DNA from 2 places in the Paenibacillus sp. FSL F4-0243 genome. Region 1 is predicted to be linked to the other one. Evidence: riboswitches for the same ligand, from Rfam matches in the RefSeq annotation. Region 1 holds a riboswitch; the other holds the start of a gene.
What was found. Region 1 has a riboswitch for thiamine pyrophosphate ahead of NSS87_RS02110 (ABC transporter substrate-binding protein). Riboswitches for the same ligand answer to the same signal wherever they lie in the genome.
Positions count from the first base shown of each region.

Region 2: linked by a shared signal. The riboswitch ahead of NSS87_RS12800 (ABC transporter ATP-binding protein) and the one ahead of NSS87_RS02110 (ABC transporter substrate-binding protein) in region 1 are both predicted to bind thiamine pyrophosphate.

Region 1 covers NZ_CP150151.1:466,229-474,098, forward strand. The annotation lists gene NSS87_RS02090 (flavocytochrome c) at 1-309, shown strand, start outside; gene NSS87_RS02095 (ABC transporter ATP-binding protein) at 424-1,266, opposite strand; gene NSS87_RS02100 (ABC transporter permease) at 1,283-2,044, opposite strand; gene NSS87_RS02105 (MTH1187 family thiamine-binding protein) at 2,041-2,334, opposite strand; gene NSS87_RS02110 (ABC transporter substrate-binding protein) at 2,598-3,647, opposite strand; TPP riboswitch at 3,808-3,918, opposite strand; gene NSS87_RS02115 (hypothetical protein) at 4,068-5,519, opposite strand; gene NSS87_RS02120 (MFS transporter) at 5,600-6,814, opposite strand; gene NSS87_RS02125 (pyridoxamine 5'-phosphate oxidase family protein) at 6,976-7,395, shown strand; gene NSS87_RS02130 (response regulator transcription factor) at 7,543-7,870, shown strand, end outside.
Region 2 covers NZ_CP150151.1:2,912,201-2,920,070, reverse strand. The annotation lists gene NSS87_RS12825 (transcriptional repressor) at 164-637, opposite strand; gene NSS87_RS12820 (S-layer homology domain-containing protein) at 959-1,621, shown strand; gene NSS87_RS12815 (amino acid ABC transporter ATP-binding protein) at 1,715-2,467, opposite strand; gene NSS87_RS12810 (amino acid ABC transporter permease) at 2,482-3,150, opposite strand; gene NSS87_RS12805 (amino acid ABC transporter substrate-binding protein) at 3,202-4,038, opposite strand; TPP riboswitch at 4,262-4,365, shown strand; gene NSS87_RS12800 (ABC transporter ATP-binding protein) at 4,633-5,328, shown strand; gene NSS87_RS12795 (ABC transporter permease) at 5,309-6,082, shown strand; gene NSS87_RS12790 (ABC transporter substrate-binding protein) at 6,079-7,113, shown strand; gene thiM (hydroxyethylthiazole kinase) at 7,155-7,870, shown strand, end outside.

The DNA.
Region 1 (7,870 bases):
GCGGTAAAGAACAAGAACGATGCTGAATTCGGCAGAACAACAGGGATGGACAACGATTTGTCCGCGGGTCCTTACTACGCTATTAAGATCGCCCCAGGGATTCATTACACCATGGGCGGCGTGAAGATCAATACGAACACAGAAGTATTAAATAAAGACGGCGCTGCTATTCCTGGCCTGTATGCGGCTGGTGAAGTTACAGGTGGATTGCACGGTCAAAACCGGATCGGCGGTAACTCTGTAGCAGAAATCATTATTTTCGGCCGTCAAGCAGGGGTTAAATCTGCTGAGTTTGTACAAGCACAATAAGATTTAACTGCTATTCTGGTTAAAACAAAAGAACCGCTTGGGCTAATTGAAGCCCGGGCGGTTCTTTGTTTAATCTCTCGTTTAAAGTGAGTGGAGTGACCTCTATTCAAAAAGCTACTTCTCGCTTTTAGCTTGTTCTTCTCGCATCCACTGTGACAGCTGGCGTTTGAGTTTAAGGAATTCCGGGGAATCCGTAATCTCATCGCGGCGTGGCCGTGGAAATGGCACATCAACAGTATGTAGGATGGAGCCAGGGCGACCCGAGAATACATAAATACGATTCGAGAGCAGCAACGCTTCTTCGATGTTATGGGTAATGAATAGCACGGAGCGGCGATTCTCCTCCCACAGCTCCAGCAGCCAGCGCTGCATTTCACTGCGAGTTAGTGCATCCAGTGCGCTGAAAGGTTCATCGAGCAGCATCAACTCCTGCGGAGCCAGCAATGCTCTGAGAAAAGCAGCACGCTGCTGCATCCCGCCAGACAGCATATGCGGATAAGCCTGTTCGAATCCATTCAAGCCAACCTTTGCGAGCCATTGGCGCGCTTCTTCACGAGCTCCATCCTGCAGAGCGCCTTTAATTTCTCCGGCTAGCAGTACATTATCTTCAATCGTTCGCCAAGGAAAAAGCGCAGGCTGCTGCGGCATATAACTGATTTCACCACGTTGACCTGTAACGACCTTGCCGCTCATGCGGATCGTTCCTGCATCAGGCTTCACTAGTCCGCCGATCATATGGAATAAGGTGCTTTTTCCGCAGCCGGAAGGACCGACGATCGAAACGAACTCTTGCTGCTCTACCTTAAGAGAGACGTTGTTAAGCACGTTCGTCTCGCGGCGACGATGGGTGAAGGACTTGGAGATGCCGCTTACTTCAAGAGCAGGTGGTGCAGTATGAGCTTCAGGAGAGCTTGTGTTTTCAGTTGTTCTTTGCTCTATTTGCGTCGCTTGAGACATACAGGCATCTTCCTTTCTATGAGTTACGGCGCGGTTTCCAGCGAACTAACCATTTTTCGAGCAAGGCGATAATCGCAAAAAGCACAAGACTAAGGAGCACAATAATAACAATAGCGACAAACATCCGATCCGTACGGTAAGCCGATTTTTGCAGCAGCATATAATAGCCAATCCCTTTATCCGCGCCAATCCACTCAGCGACCACGGCTCCCATAACCGCATAAGTAGCAGATATTTTCACACCGGAAAATAGTGCCGGGATAGAAGACGGGAGCTCCAGCTTGGTGAAGATTTGCCACTTGCTTGCGCCAGCCATTTTCATATAATTCATCATGACCTGATCACTTTGAGACAAGCCGCCCATTGCAGCGACAGCTACCGGGAAGAAGCATACCAGTGTAATCAGCACGATTTTGGGCAAAAGGCCGAAGCCAAACCAGATGATAAGCAGTGGTCCGAGTGCGATAGAGGGAACATTTTGACTCAGAATAATGAGTGGATAAAAAGCCCGCCTAGCCCAAGGTAAAAGATGCAAAAGTAGCGCGACGATCAAGCCTACACCTGTACCAATAGGAAAACCGATTAATGTGAGTCGGAGCGTAGCCATCGTATGAGCCCAGAGACCTGAGGCATTACTGGTGGATTCGCGAGCAATATCAGCAGGACTCGGCAGAATCCAGGATTCGATATGGAATAGAGAAACAGATAACTGCCATACGGTTAAAAAGAAGACGACCGCCACAAGGGGCGGCCATATTAGCTTCCAGGTCGATCTCACGGCCGATATTTCTCCGTCAATTTATCCATGCTGATTCCGTTAGGGTTATGAGCGATTTTGATTTGGGAGATCACGCTTGGACTACCTGCTTCGATCAGCGCCTCCTGCATTTGACGTACAACCTCCAGGAGCTCGCTCAGTTCACCTTCCATAGTAGTTTCCAGTGGATTCACCTGATATTTAACGCCTGATTTTTGAATAACTTCAATCGCTTTATCTACGTATGGGATGGAGTCCTCATTGTTTGGAGTCTTAGGAATTACTTGAATGCTTAAAAGTGTGTTAGCCACAATAATCAATCCTCTCAAATTGTATAGGTAGTTCAAAAAGCCAACTTTGATAACGAAGTAATTCAGGAAGCAGATTCGGCGTCGAATCTTGAACGAACTTGGGAAGTCCGGTACTCACGTAGCAAATCACTACGCTCCGTTCCTCCTTCCTCAAGTAACGTTCAACCTTCTCGGTTCTGAAAGTCGACTTTTTGAGCTCTCATTGTATAGGTAAGTTCAAAAAGCCAACTTTGATAACGAAGTGATTCATTTATAATTGTTATTTACTCCGCCGGTAAAAAATCATTCGTGAATGCACTAGCTGCATCCAGCGGTTTGTCCAGCAGCTTCAAATCATACATCCAGTCGCCGTAATTCTGCCAGACCTCGGTTTTTTGCTCTCCCCAGCGTGGGGCGTCGTCCTTATATTTCGGGCTAAGCCATTTTTGGCTAGCTAGGACAAGCTCGGCATCAAGGTCAGGCACAGCCTTGGATAATGTAGCGGCAGCCTCTTCTGGATGATCAATCGCATATTGATAACCCTTCGATGTGGCTTTCAGGAAAGCCTTCACCAAATCTGGATTCTCAGAAATCTGCTTCTCACTCGTGGTCAGCACAGGGGTGTAATAATCGAGCTGAGGCGCATAATCCTTCAAGTAGAGCATATCCAGAGGCTCACCACGCAGTTCGGCTTCAATACCGGTCCAAGCGTAGAAGATCCAAGCGAAATCAATGTCACGTTTGACTGCGGTAAAATAGTCAGCTTCACCAATACTGATTAGCTTCACCTTGTTCACATCGCCACCAACAGGGTCCATGATCGCCTTCATGGCTGCTTCCTCAGCGGGAGAGCCCCAGCCTCCGTAAGTTTTACCCTCAAAATCTTTTGGTGATTTAATATTCCGATCCACTGGAGCGGCGAATCCCGAAGTATTATGCTGAATAATGGCTGCAATCGAGACAAGGGGAACGCCTTGTAGACGAGCTAGAGTCAATCCTTCCTGAGCGCTGATTCCAAAAGCAGCTTCGCCAGAGGTAACCATCGTATCAGAACCCGCTGCGCCAGGTTGAACGATTTCTACATCCAGACCTTCTTCCGCATAATAACCAAGATCCTTGGCTACGTATAGACCGGTGTGGTTCGTATTCGGTGTCCAATCCAGTGCAACCTTAACTTTGGTAAGCTCTTTTGGAGCATTTGATCCGGTCGCTGCATTCGATTCCGCAGCATTTCCTTTGTTTCCGGCTGTATTCCCATTGTTGCTGCCGCATCCGGCAATCGCAAGAATGAGCATACAGGTGAGGCTAAGCATAAGTACTTTTTTGACTTGCATGTCTTCTTCTCTCCTTTAAGGTTGCCAGATCCCGTCATCCAACATGAACCATAAAGTGTAGTATGTACATTTCTTCTACATCTTTTGTGATCTACACAAAAAAAGCGCCCCGAGTGATCGGGACGCTGGCTTGGCGCAAGGTTAGTAAAGGTCACAGGGACCAAAACCAATTGGCGATTCCTACGCTGGCATTATCCAGATCAGGTATAAGGGTCAGTATCTTGTGGGATACAATCTCAGCCGGCCAATTCCAGCACCCCTGGTTCTATGAAGTTAACGGGTATTTCTCGCTTAAACGCTAATCGTCTTTATAAGGACGCTGAAGGCGTTTATGCTTGCATACGGTGTATTATAGACGGCTGTTCTCGGAATGTCTAGTAGCACGCTCCTAAATTTTTCAAATCTCTCCGTCCGTTTTCATTAATCCAGATCTTTATGTTTCTTGCGATGACGCCGCTTAAGCTCAGTAACCAGAGCACCTAGCGTAAGGACAACACTGATCATTATCCCGCTCATAATCACGAAAAGAGCAAGAAACTCAAAGGGGGAATAGCTAACCATCTTACTCCATTGAATCTTTCCATCCAGATCGTCAATGACTTGATTCATGCCATAAATCCCGCTTACCACCGTAAATACAGTGAGGATCATCAGCAGATTATCCCGGCGCTTCGATTGGAACTTATCTTGATACTGAAACAGGTCAGTCAAGGTTTCTTTTACTTCCTCGAAGAGAGCGTCGTTCCCGTATACTTTACGCAGCTGAAGAAAAATCTCCCGTCCTTGCGACTGTGAAATCAGCTCCAAGAAATAGAACTTTGCCGAGAATTTATTAATCGAGTAGATTAAATTATCGATCTCATCATAATCGTGGTTTATGCGTAGTCGGGAATGCATATTTGCCAGCTTTAGCAGAACGATTTTGTGGAAAATATTGAGTAGAAATCCGTAATAATATTGCCCGTACATCTGGTTGGCGAGGCTAACGGCGATCTTTGGTTCAGCTCGGGTCAGACAGCAAAAGGTCTGCTCATTCATCATATAATACGAGTCTGGGCCCCATCGATTATAGGAATGCTCATGACAGTAGTTCGCAATATACGCTGGATCGCTGGCACTGGCATAGGGCTTCCCGTTCAGATCAATTCCATCAAGCTGAGAGGCGCGATAGCGTATATTTATACTAATCTCATCAGAATCCCCTTCACTCTGAAAGCCATAAAAGGCTTGCACCTGCATTCTTTCATCTACGAAAAAGGGAAGGGTCTCGAAATAAGCCCCATTAATATCCGAGTGATCCAGAAAAGGCTCCAGTCCATCCACCAGATTTCGGAAGACAAAATCCTCTACCATCTCATAGGTCTGTTCTCCGCAATGGATATAGGTGTAGTCATCCTGTACGAAGGTATTCTCAAGCGTCCGGAAGCGGTCCGCGAATTCCAGTGCATTACTAAAGGGAATCGAATCCCCCTCAAGCTGGACACGTATCGTCACAAATCCAAGCTGAAAAGGACATATGAATATATCCGTCGAGAGAATTTTAAAAAATATAGACTGCTGAGGAATCTCTAGAATACAGTCCAGATTATTGACTCTGGAAAAGCGGCGGAAAGAGTCTTCATCCTTCTTGCGTGGAAAAAGAATGTGTGCAGCAAACGGTAAATAGGTGCGCTCCATCCGTTCATGGGAAACACAGTGGCCTTCTCCGTAATAGGCATTTTCTAATTCTTTATTATCCAGAAAAAAACGTGTGAAGCCATCATCCTGCAATTGTTGGATAAGCTTCTTAGAATCGCCCTTTTTTATTGAAAAGGGAAAAATAAACTGCATAAGCGCAGTATGTAATAAAGGCTCAGTTGAAAGCTTATCCATTCATCGTCCATCCTTGTGCTCAGAATATGCTTATAGATGACATTACCCTAAAAGGATTAGGTTGATACCATTCTAACATTCTAAATACTGGAACTCTTTCTTTGGACTGCTTGCCTGGATTGGAACCTCCATGCGGCAATGCTCAGCAAGAACAAGAAGGCGGCAAAACCGGCAAGTAATCCAGCAGTTTGTGCCACTTTTAGATGGTCCATAGACCAGCCCATGAATAGGGGCAGCAGAGCTCCACCGACACCTCCAGCAGCGATCATTATGCTGGGTGTTGATTCTTCGGCTCCTGGCAGCATCTTGCTGGAGAAGACTAGAGCTATGGAGAAAATACCGGACATAAATAGCCCAAGTAGCATAATTACGATGAATGCAGCTAATCGATTATCTGTGAACGGAAAAAGAGCCAGCAGTAACAGGGTTAGTAAACAGCTACTTAAAATGTATACACGGTAAGAAATTTTCTCTGCAATCACTCCAGCAAACAATCTTCCCGTAGACATAGCTAGCCAAAAGAAAGTGACTGTCAGCGCCGCCGCAGATTCTGTCATCCCTAGCTTGGCGATAAAGATGGCGGGCATAAAGTTGACCAGACTCATCTCCGTACCTACATAGAGAAAGAAGAAAAGAATGAAGATGCCCAGCAGAATCCATTGTTTCCCTTTATACGGAAGCTGTGTGCTGGACTGCGAGGAATGTGCGGATGCTGAGACTTTGCGAGGTGCTCGCTCGTCTAGTATACGCTGCAGATTCCCAAAATGGCCTCTTCCCCAGAGGATGAGAGAAAGTAATGAGAAGCCAGCGACAATTAGGAATGCCAATCTCCATGCTCCGGTAGCAATGAGCGGACTGGCGATAAGAGGCATTACAAGTGCTCCTATCCCAAATAGGACTTCAAGTCGGCTCATCGCGATCGCGGTTCCTTCTGTCACAGCTCCGATAATGATGGTGCCGATGACGGCTTCGATCATACCGAAACCAAAGCCAGCCGCAACAGCAATGACATACATCCACTCCCAAGGGGGTAGAAAAGCATACGCAATCTCAGCAGTCAGGAGAAGGGCGGTGGCGATAATGATACCTCCTCGTTTCCCAAAACGGCGATTGAGTAGGGGAGAGATAAGCACACCAGCCAGAAAACCAGCGAATTGACTAAAGATTAATTGCCCGCCGGCACTATAATTTTGGTCATAATGCTGTAGCAGAACGGGAAGAATAGATCCCAGCACTACATGAGCAAGGCCAATGACAAAGTAGGAAAGACAGCCGATCCAGATCAGTTTTTTCACGAAGTAAGCTCCTTATATTGAAAGTAGTTTATGGAGTAAGGTCGGATTCAATGTGAACCGGAAGGGTACATTATAATAAGCACCATTGTTATGATAAATCCAAACGGTGAGCTTGGATATATAAACTTTTGTTTACATGCTTGAAGGGAGAGATTTACGTAATGGATAACAAACAACTGGAGCAACTCATTATTAGAGCATTGGATGACAACAAGTTTGGTTCCTTTGGTACGATCGAAGAAGGAAACAAGCCGAAAGTACGTTACATGGCCATTTTCCATGAGGGTTTGAAGATTTATTTAGCTACGAATCGCAAAACTCATAAGGTGGAGGAATTATCGAATAATCCGAATGCTTTTTTGCTGCTTGGATATGAGTCAGGTGGAAGCAAAGACGTGCTGGAGATTGAAGCCACCGCTACGGTTTCTAAGGATGAAGGGCTGCGCACAAAGGTGTGGAACAAAGAGCTGGAGCCATGGTTTACAGGGCCTGATGACCCTAATTATGTGATTCTTGAACTTACTCCAACGCGTATTGAGTATGTTGGCAGTAATAAAGAGCACGGCGTGTGGACTCCCTAAACCAATTTAAATCGATTCCGAAAGCCTTCCTATCCCCCACGGGTTTAGGAGGGCTTTTTTAAAAGATAAGTCCCTGAGTGTCCTGTTAAAACATGTTATAATGACTTCAACTTTTTACGTAGTTTCTCAGGGGAGGACTTAAAATATATGAGCGTTACTCTGTTATATATTGAAGATGATCATGAAATCGGCAGCGTCGTGTCTGCGGATTTAAGTGAGCGTGGTTATAGTGTGCGTTGGCTGCGGAGTGGGGAGGGAGCGACGGAGGAAGCGGCGCCTTGTCAATTAGCTATTCTGGATGTAATGCTTCCGGGTCTGGATGGCTTTACTGTCGGACAACGATTGAAGCGGGCGTACCCTAAGCTTCCGATCTTGATGCTCTCTGCGCGAACCTCTATTGATGATAAACTGCAGGGGCTTGAATTCGCGGATGATTATTTGACGAAGCCATTTCATCCGGATGAATTGGCAGCCA
Region 2 (7,870 bases), 2.4 Mb from region 1:
ATTTGTCCGATTTATAGGGAGGATTTCCCCATTTCCATTCGTATCGGGCAATTATCAGTTATTGAGAGGGAGTTTTTCCCTAATTCTTTTCCGAAAAAGAAGCTGCCCCCTAAGTAGTACTTACTACTTCTGAGACAGCTTCTTCTTATAGGTAGAAAGCGGCTTAAGAAACCGCTTTGTTTGCTTTTTCTTTTTTGCAGCCTGTTCGTTTACATGTGTCATAAGTACCCTTGAAATCTAGGCGGTGATCCGTGACGTTAAAGCCATATTCACGTTCCACTCTTTTCTCCAGCTCCACTAGCCAGTCATCCTTAATTTCCTCCAACCTGCCGCACACGCTGCATATCAAATGATGATGCATGTGAGAATGATCATTCCCGCGCAGATCATAACGAGCGACTCCATCTCCGAAGTTCATCTTTTCTACAATGTGAAGCTCACATAAGAGCTCAAGTGTACGGTATACCGTTGCCAGCCCTAAATGCGGATAACTATTCTTGACAAGCATATATACTTCTTCTACGCTGAGATGATCTTTCTCATTGTCGAGCAATATGTTCACTATGGCCTCACGCTGGGGCGTTAATTTATATTTTTGCGCCGCAAAAAGCTGACTGATATTTGAAATTTGATCCATTTGATCTCCTACCTTCCCGGAATGATTTAACATCCGTATCCACTGAGACGCACCCATTTATGCATCAAAATATTAAACGTAAATAGTAATCTTTACGATATAATCATATCAAAAATAATCACGAATGAATAGAGCCTGACATCATTATAACATTTCAGCTCTCTTATCCAAAGTTCTTTCATCCATTCCTGCCTATTTTTCTGCCAAAATCTACTTTTTCGTGAAATATTATAGGTTTGACCGCAACCTTTCCATATTTTTCTGCGTTTAAGTTTGTGATAGCGGCCACGAGGCCTATCCATACAACGAGGTGAAATAACCATGAATATGAAAAAAAGAACGTTAGCCGCGATTACAACCGTTACGATTCTCTCCTTCTCTTTGGGTGGCCAAATATTTGCAGCCGGAAATACCTTTAAGGATATTGATAATATAAACGGCAAAGAAAAAATTATTTCTTTAAAAAATCAAGGCTTGATCAAAGGGGTTAGTGAATCCCAATTCTTGCCCAGCTCCAAAGTAACAACAGCACAAGGGATCCAGTTCATTTCGGGTGGACTCCAGCTTAGTCTCGCGGCTATTGATTTCAACAAAGCTCCCGTTGCCAGTGGCTTGTTCACGAAAGTCAAGGATAAAGCTTGGTACGCTGAAGCCTTTATCAATGCGTATTACAATCGTGTCGAGCTTCCTAAGGACATTGATCCAACCAAAACAATGACCAAAGAAGAGTTCACCAATTATCTAGTGCAAGGGGTCGAAGGCATTGGGAATCTGCCGATGATCAATATAGTGCCCGTAGATATCGCTGACGATGCTGCGCTGAATCCTTCTTATCAAGGCAGCATTCAACGTTCTCTTAAATACAAGATTAATAGTTTAGACGCCAATGGGAAGTTTAATCCAAAAAGTGAAATCACTCGCGCCGAAGCTGCGATTATGCTCTATAATGCTTTGGAATTTCTGAAGACCGGTATTAAATCCTAACCTAGAAGCGACACACCAATAACATTGAATGGTAAACAAGAAAAAGCAGCCCAGGTATAGTCCTGGACTGCTTTTTTGCGTCTTGATCGTCTTCTATACTTCTTCTCCACTAATTCTGTTCAGAAATTGTAGAGCACGAGGATGCTGCGGATGCTCAAGAACTTCTTGCGGAGTCCCTTGCTCTAGAATATGGCCTCCATCCATCAGAATGATCCGGTCAGCCACATCCGCAGCAAATTTCATCTCATGGGTCACTATCACCATAGTCATTCCCTCTGCCGCTAACTGTTTAATAACCTTAAGTACTTCCCCCACCAACTCTGGATCAAGCGCAGAGGTAGGCTCATCGAACAACAGCACCTCTGGATCTACTGCCATGGCACGAGCGATAGCTACCCGTTGCTGCTGGCCACCAGACAGTTGGTGCGGAAAAGCATCCGCTTTGTCCGCCAAGCCAACTTTAGTTAACAACTGAAGGGCACGTTCGCGTGCTTCGTCCTTGGATCGTTTCTGGACCGTCACCTGCCCTTCCATCACGTTGCCTAGTGCAGTCATATGCGGAAAAAGATTATAGGACTGAAAGACCATCCCTGTTTTTTGGCGTAATGCCAAAATGGACTTCTGGGGGATTTTCTTGTTATCCGTGAAATTAATTTTAATATCACTGAGCGATAAGCTTCCTTGATCAGGGACTTCAAGCAGATTAAAGCAGCGTAAAAGCGTTGTTTTGCCTGAACCCGATGGGCCAATAATGACCAGTACCTTGCCATGTTCCATTTCGAGATCAATGCCCTTTAATACCTGCAGCTCACCGAAGGATTTATGCAAATTAAGTATTTCAATCATAATTGTCTCCCCCTTTAGCTCGCAGAGTAACGACTCAGTCGTTTCTCCAAGTAATTTTGCAGTGCTGATAACACTGAGCAGAATAGTAAATAGAACAATCCTGCTTCGCAATAGATCAGCAGTGGCTCATAGGAGGTGGAAGCAACCTGCTGTGCTGTTCTGAACATCTCCGTATAGGTAATGGTCGCTGCCAGTGAAGTGTCTTTGACCAAGCTAATAAAGGAATTCGATAACGGCGGAACAGAAACACGGGCAGCTTGTGGCAGTATAACGCGGCGCAGTGCCTGGGCACGAGTCATCCCAACGGAGAAGGCCGCTTCCCACTGACCTTTATGTATAGACAGGATAGCAGCACGTATGATTTCTGATGAATAAGCTCCTACACTAAGCGTAAATCCAATGGTCGCGGCTATGAAAGGGTCGAGCACGATTCCAACTGCCGGCAAACCATAGAAAATAATAAACAGTTGTACCAACAAAGGGGTTCCACGAATGACCCATACATAAAAGCGAGCGATCAGCTTCGGAAGTACCCACGGGGAGAGACGAGCTAGTGCAGTCAATATCGCTAAGATCAGTCCAAGTGCAAATGATATCAATGCCAAAGGAATGGTAAAAGCCACCCCAGCTTTTAGCAGGGGTAGCAGTGAATCTAAGAAAATTTGTATTTTGCGGTCATCCATTTTTAGACATCCTTTTTTGGTTCCAAGCTAGTTAGCTTCTGAAACCTTGTATTATTTTGAAACGTCAGCACCAAAGTATTTCTCAGAAATCTTTAAGTATGTGCCATCGCTCTTCATTTCAACAATTGCATCACTAACTGCTTTTACCAACTCATCGTTGCCTTTTAAGAAAACAGCTGCGCTTTGCGAACCGTCAGGAATCTCATCTACCACTTTAATTTTCACATCAGGCTTTTGCTTTTTCAGGTCCAGATAAGACAAACCATCATTTACAGTCGCATCAATACGGCCTGAGGTCAATAGGTCCATCGCTTGATTGAAACCGTCTGTAGCAACGATTTCAGCACCGTTCTCACGGGCGATATCGGACAGGTTACTGGTTAGAGATTGTCCAGCTTTTTTACCCTTAAGATCTGCAAATGTTTTGATATCCTCATTGTTTTCACTCACTATCAATACCGCTTTAGATACGATATACGGTTCAGAGAAATCATATTTCACTTTACGATCTTCATTAATGGATACTTCGTTAAAAATAACATCAAAACGCTTGGCATCCATCCCAGCAAAAATACCGTCCCACTGTGTCTCAAAAAATTCTGGTTCAACACCGAGGCGCTTCGCTACTTCCTCAGCAATTTCTACGTCAAAGCCGGTCAGTTTCCCCGAAGCGTCATGATAAGTAAAGGGTGCATACGTTCCTTCTGTTCCTATACGCAATTTGCCGCTAGCTTTAACAGCTTCCAGGCTGTTTTGCGCAGTGGCTGTATTTCCACCATTCGTTCCAGCTGAAGAATTTTTAGAAGTATCGGTATTCGAATTATTGCCGCAGGCCGCTACAAACACCACGGTTAACGCCAATAGTATAGTTAAACTTAGTTTTTTCATTATTAATTCCCCTCTCTTTACCCGGAATTCATCCGGTAAATTGTATACTACACTGGCTGATGTTTACCGTCAATGATTTTTTCCGATTATATTCATCGGAATTGTAATATTAGGTAAATCTCTACCCTTATATTACCCATTCTTAGAATAATCCTTCACAAGATCCTCTCTTTACATCTCAGAAAGATATGGTATATTTATAAACAAATTAAATATGGACCTGTTATTTCACTAGGGGAGTCGGCCGACTGAGACGGAGCTTCAAGCTCCGGACCCTTGGAACCTGATCTGGATCATACCAGCGGAGGGAAGTGGAGCAGAATTTTCATCCCATGCATTTTTAGTGTTCCTATGCTGAATGAACTTTTTGACCCATTTATTTCCCACCGGAAATGAATGGGTCTTTATTTGTTTACAATCAATCACAAAACATAAGCGTAGGCTTTCGAAGCAAGTTTTCTACGATGCTTTCCAAGAAGCCAACGCTCACAAAACTTTTTAGGAGGTTCGATCATCACGACAATCCTATCCATTCAAGGCTTAACCTACTCCTTTCCGGAATCAGAACAACCCCCTGTATTCGCAGATCTATCCATGGATATCAGGCAAGGTGAGTTTGTTTCTGTCATTGGGGTTAGCGGATGCGGAAAAAGTACGCTTTTCAAAACTATAGCAGGCTTACTCGAACCCACTCATGGGAAAATAATAATTCATTTGAACTCGTCATCCTCTACTCGCTTAGGTCAGATCTCATACATGCCTCAGCAGGATTTGCTGCTGCCTTGGAGAACCGTGCTCGACAACTGTCTTTTGCCCTGGGAGATAAAACCAAGGTTTAGTAAACAACAGACGATCTCTCACATTCGGGAAATGCTGTCACGCTTCGGTTTGGCCGATGTAGAGAGGGCTTATCCCCATGAGCTATCGGGTGGCATGAAACAGCGAGTCGCATTTCTACGAACGCTTGTAGCTGGCGGCGGGGCCGGACTTATGCTGTTAGATGAGCCATTTGGAGCGCTCGACGCTATGACCAAACGTGAGATACACCGTTGGCTGTTGGAGCTTTGGGATGAGCTGGATCAAACAGTGATGCTCATCACCCATGATCTAGAGGAAGCGCTGTTACTAAGCGATCGGATTTATTTATTGTCTGGAGGCGTGCATAGCGAATTACAGGAGATCATCGTTGATTTACCGAGGCCAAGACATTACAAGATGAACTATGAACCCCGGTTTATAGCGTTACGAGAAGAGTTGGAGCGGAGACTGTATGCATCCCATACCTTTTAAAAAATATTTAAACAATTACGGCCCCTTCATTCTACTGCTATTGTTCATTCTTGTGATCTGGGAATCAGCTGTTCGTCTTCACTTGATTCCAGCCTTTATCCTACCTGCACCTTCTTCAATAGGTATTGCATTGATCGAACACAGGCAATTACTCAGACCGCATTTATTGGCGACACTACAGGAAATATTGGTAGGTTTTGTTCTCTCGGTTATCTGTGGTTCACTGCTGGGCACCGGAATGTTCTTGTTTCGCCCCCTTGAAAAGGCCATCTATCCGTTCCTTATTATCAGTCAGACGATCCCGTTAATCGCGCTATCCCCCATTTTCATTATGTGGTTCGGTTATACGCTGTGGAGCAAAGTGGCTGTTGTGTTTCTAACTGCTTTTTTTCCAGTCGTTGTGAGTACATATGACGGACTTCGTACAAGTGGTCAAGCCTACAAAGACTTATTGTTAACATTTGGCGCAAACCGCTGGCAACTGCTTGCTAAAACCCAAATCCCGCTGGCGCTGCCCTCTTTTTTCTCAGGACTAAAGCTATCCATTGTGTACTGCGTGATTGGAGCAACCATCGGCGAATGGCTTGGAGGCAGCAAAGGACTCGGTTACTTTAGCCGAAGGATGGCCGGAAATATGCAAAGTGCCGAAATGTTCGCCGCTGTATTTCTGTTGTCCGCGCTCGGTGTAATGTTGTTTCTGATGATAGCTCTGCTCGAACCATTATTTTTAAAGAAAAGAGGATCTAAGCAATGAATGATTTGAATTTCCAAAGAAAATGGCTTATTCCCGTATTTCTCATATGTTCACTCCTAATCTTCACCAGCTGCGGAAAAGCATCCAATGTAAGTAGTCCTCCTGCTAATTCATCTAATAACGAAATTATACAAACGCACAAGCTGAAGATTATGCTCGATTGGTATCCCAATGCCGTTCACTCTTTTTTATATGCTGCTGAGCAGAATGGTTATTTCCAAGAGGAAGGTCTGGACGTAGAGATCCAAATGCCCGCAGACAGCAATGACGCACTGAAGCTTGTAGCAGCGAATCAAATCGATTTAGCGTTTAGTTATCAACCTCAGGTGCTCATGGCACGCAGTGAGAACATTCCAGTACGTTCGATTGCTGCGATTGTGAGACATCCGCTTAATCATTTAATGGTACCTCAGGCTGGAGACGTTCATAGTCCCAAAGACCTCATAGGTAAACAGATTGGGTATTCTTCCATTCCTCTTTATGAAGCCATGATTCGTACGATGATCCAAAACGATGGGAGTGACCCTAAGGCCAGCAAATTAATAGACGTAGGCTTTGATCTTATTCCGGCGATTGCGACGGGGCAAGTGGATGCCATTATGGGAGGGTTCATTAACCACGAACAATTAATCTTGGAAAAAGAAGGTTATCCCGTGAACTCGTTCAATCCCACGGATTACGGAGTCCCCGATTATTATGAGCTAGTCCTTGTCGCCAGCGATCAAGGAATACAAAATTCTGAATCCTATTTCAAAAAGTTTCTAAATGCAATTACAAAAGGACAACAATTTGTGCAGGATAATCCGGAAAAAGCGTTAAATTTGCTGCTTGCACACGAAGATGAGACCTCTCCACTCGATAAGCAAATTGAAGAGAAGAGCCTAGCGATTCTACTACCGTTAATGAATGCAGGTGATCAAGATTTTGGATACCAAGCGCCAGCGTCTTGGGAGAAGGTAAGACAGTGGCTATCGGACAATGATTTACTGTCTACTGACATCAAAGCTGAGGATGCTTTTATTAATCTTTAAACATTAGCTATTCGCTAATAAAACTTGAGGAGGAATAAATCATGAGTTATCTATCCAAAGTACGGGAATCCAATCCACTGGTCCACAATATCACCAACATCGTCGTAGCCAATTTCTCAGCCAACGGTCTTTTGGCGCTGGGTGCCTCCCCCTTTATGGCGGATGCTCACGAGGAAGTGGTCGATATCGCCGCATTTTCATCTGCTGTAGTTCTAAATATCGGCACACTGAATGACTACGCCATTCAATCCATGGTGCTCGCGGGACAATCTGCGAATAAGCACGGCGTTCCCTTAGTTCTTGATCCAGTGGGTGCGGGAGCCACTTCTTATCGAACAGCGGTCACTCAAAAGCTAGTGAATGAGATGCAGATTACCGCTCTACGTGGCAATGTAGCTGAAGTTGCCAATGTCATTGGTGAAAGCTGGTCTATTAAAGGGGTAGATGCAGGCGAAGGGGATGGCGACGTAGTCGTCTTGGCTGAGTCAGCCGCGCGGAAGTTAGGCTGTGTAGTTATCATCACCGGAAAAGACGATGTCATCACAAATGGATATAACACCTACATTGCCAGCAATGGTCACCCAATTCTAACGAAAGTAACGGGAACCGGTTGTCTGCTAAGTGCAGTAGTCGGTGCATTTCTAGCGGTAAGTGAAGGAGCATCTCTTGAAGCCGCAGTCGAAGCTCTCTCCTTCTATGGAGTGGCTGCTGAAATCGCCGCTGAACTAACGACTGGACAAGGTCCGGGGAGCTTTCA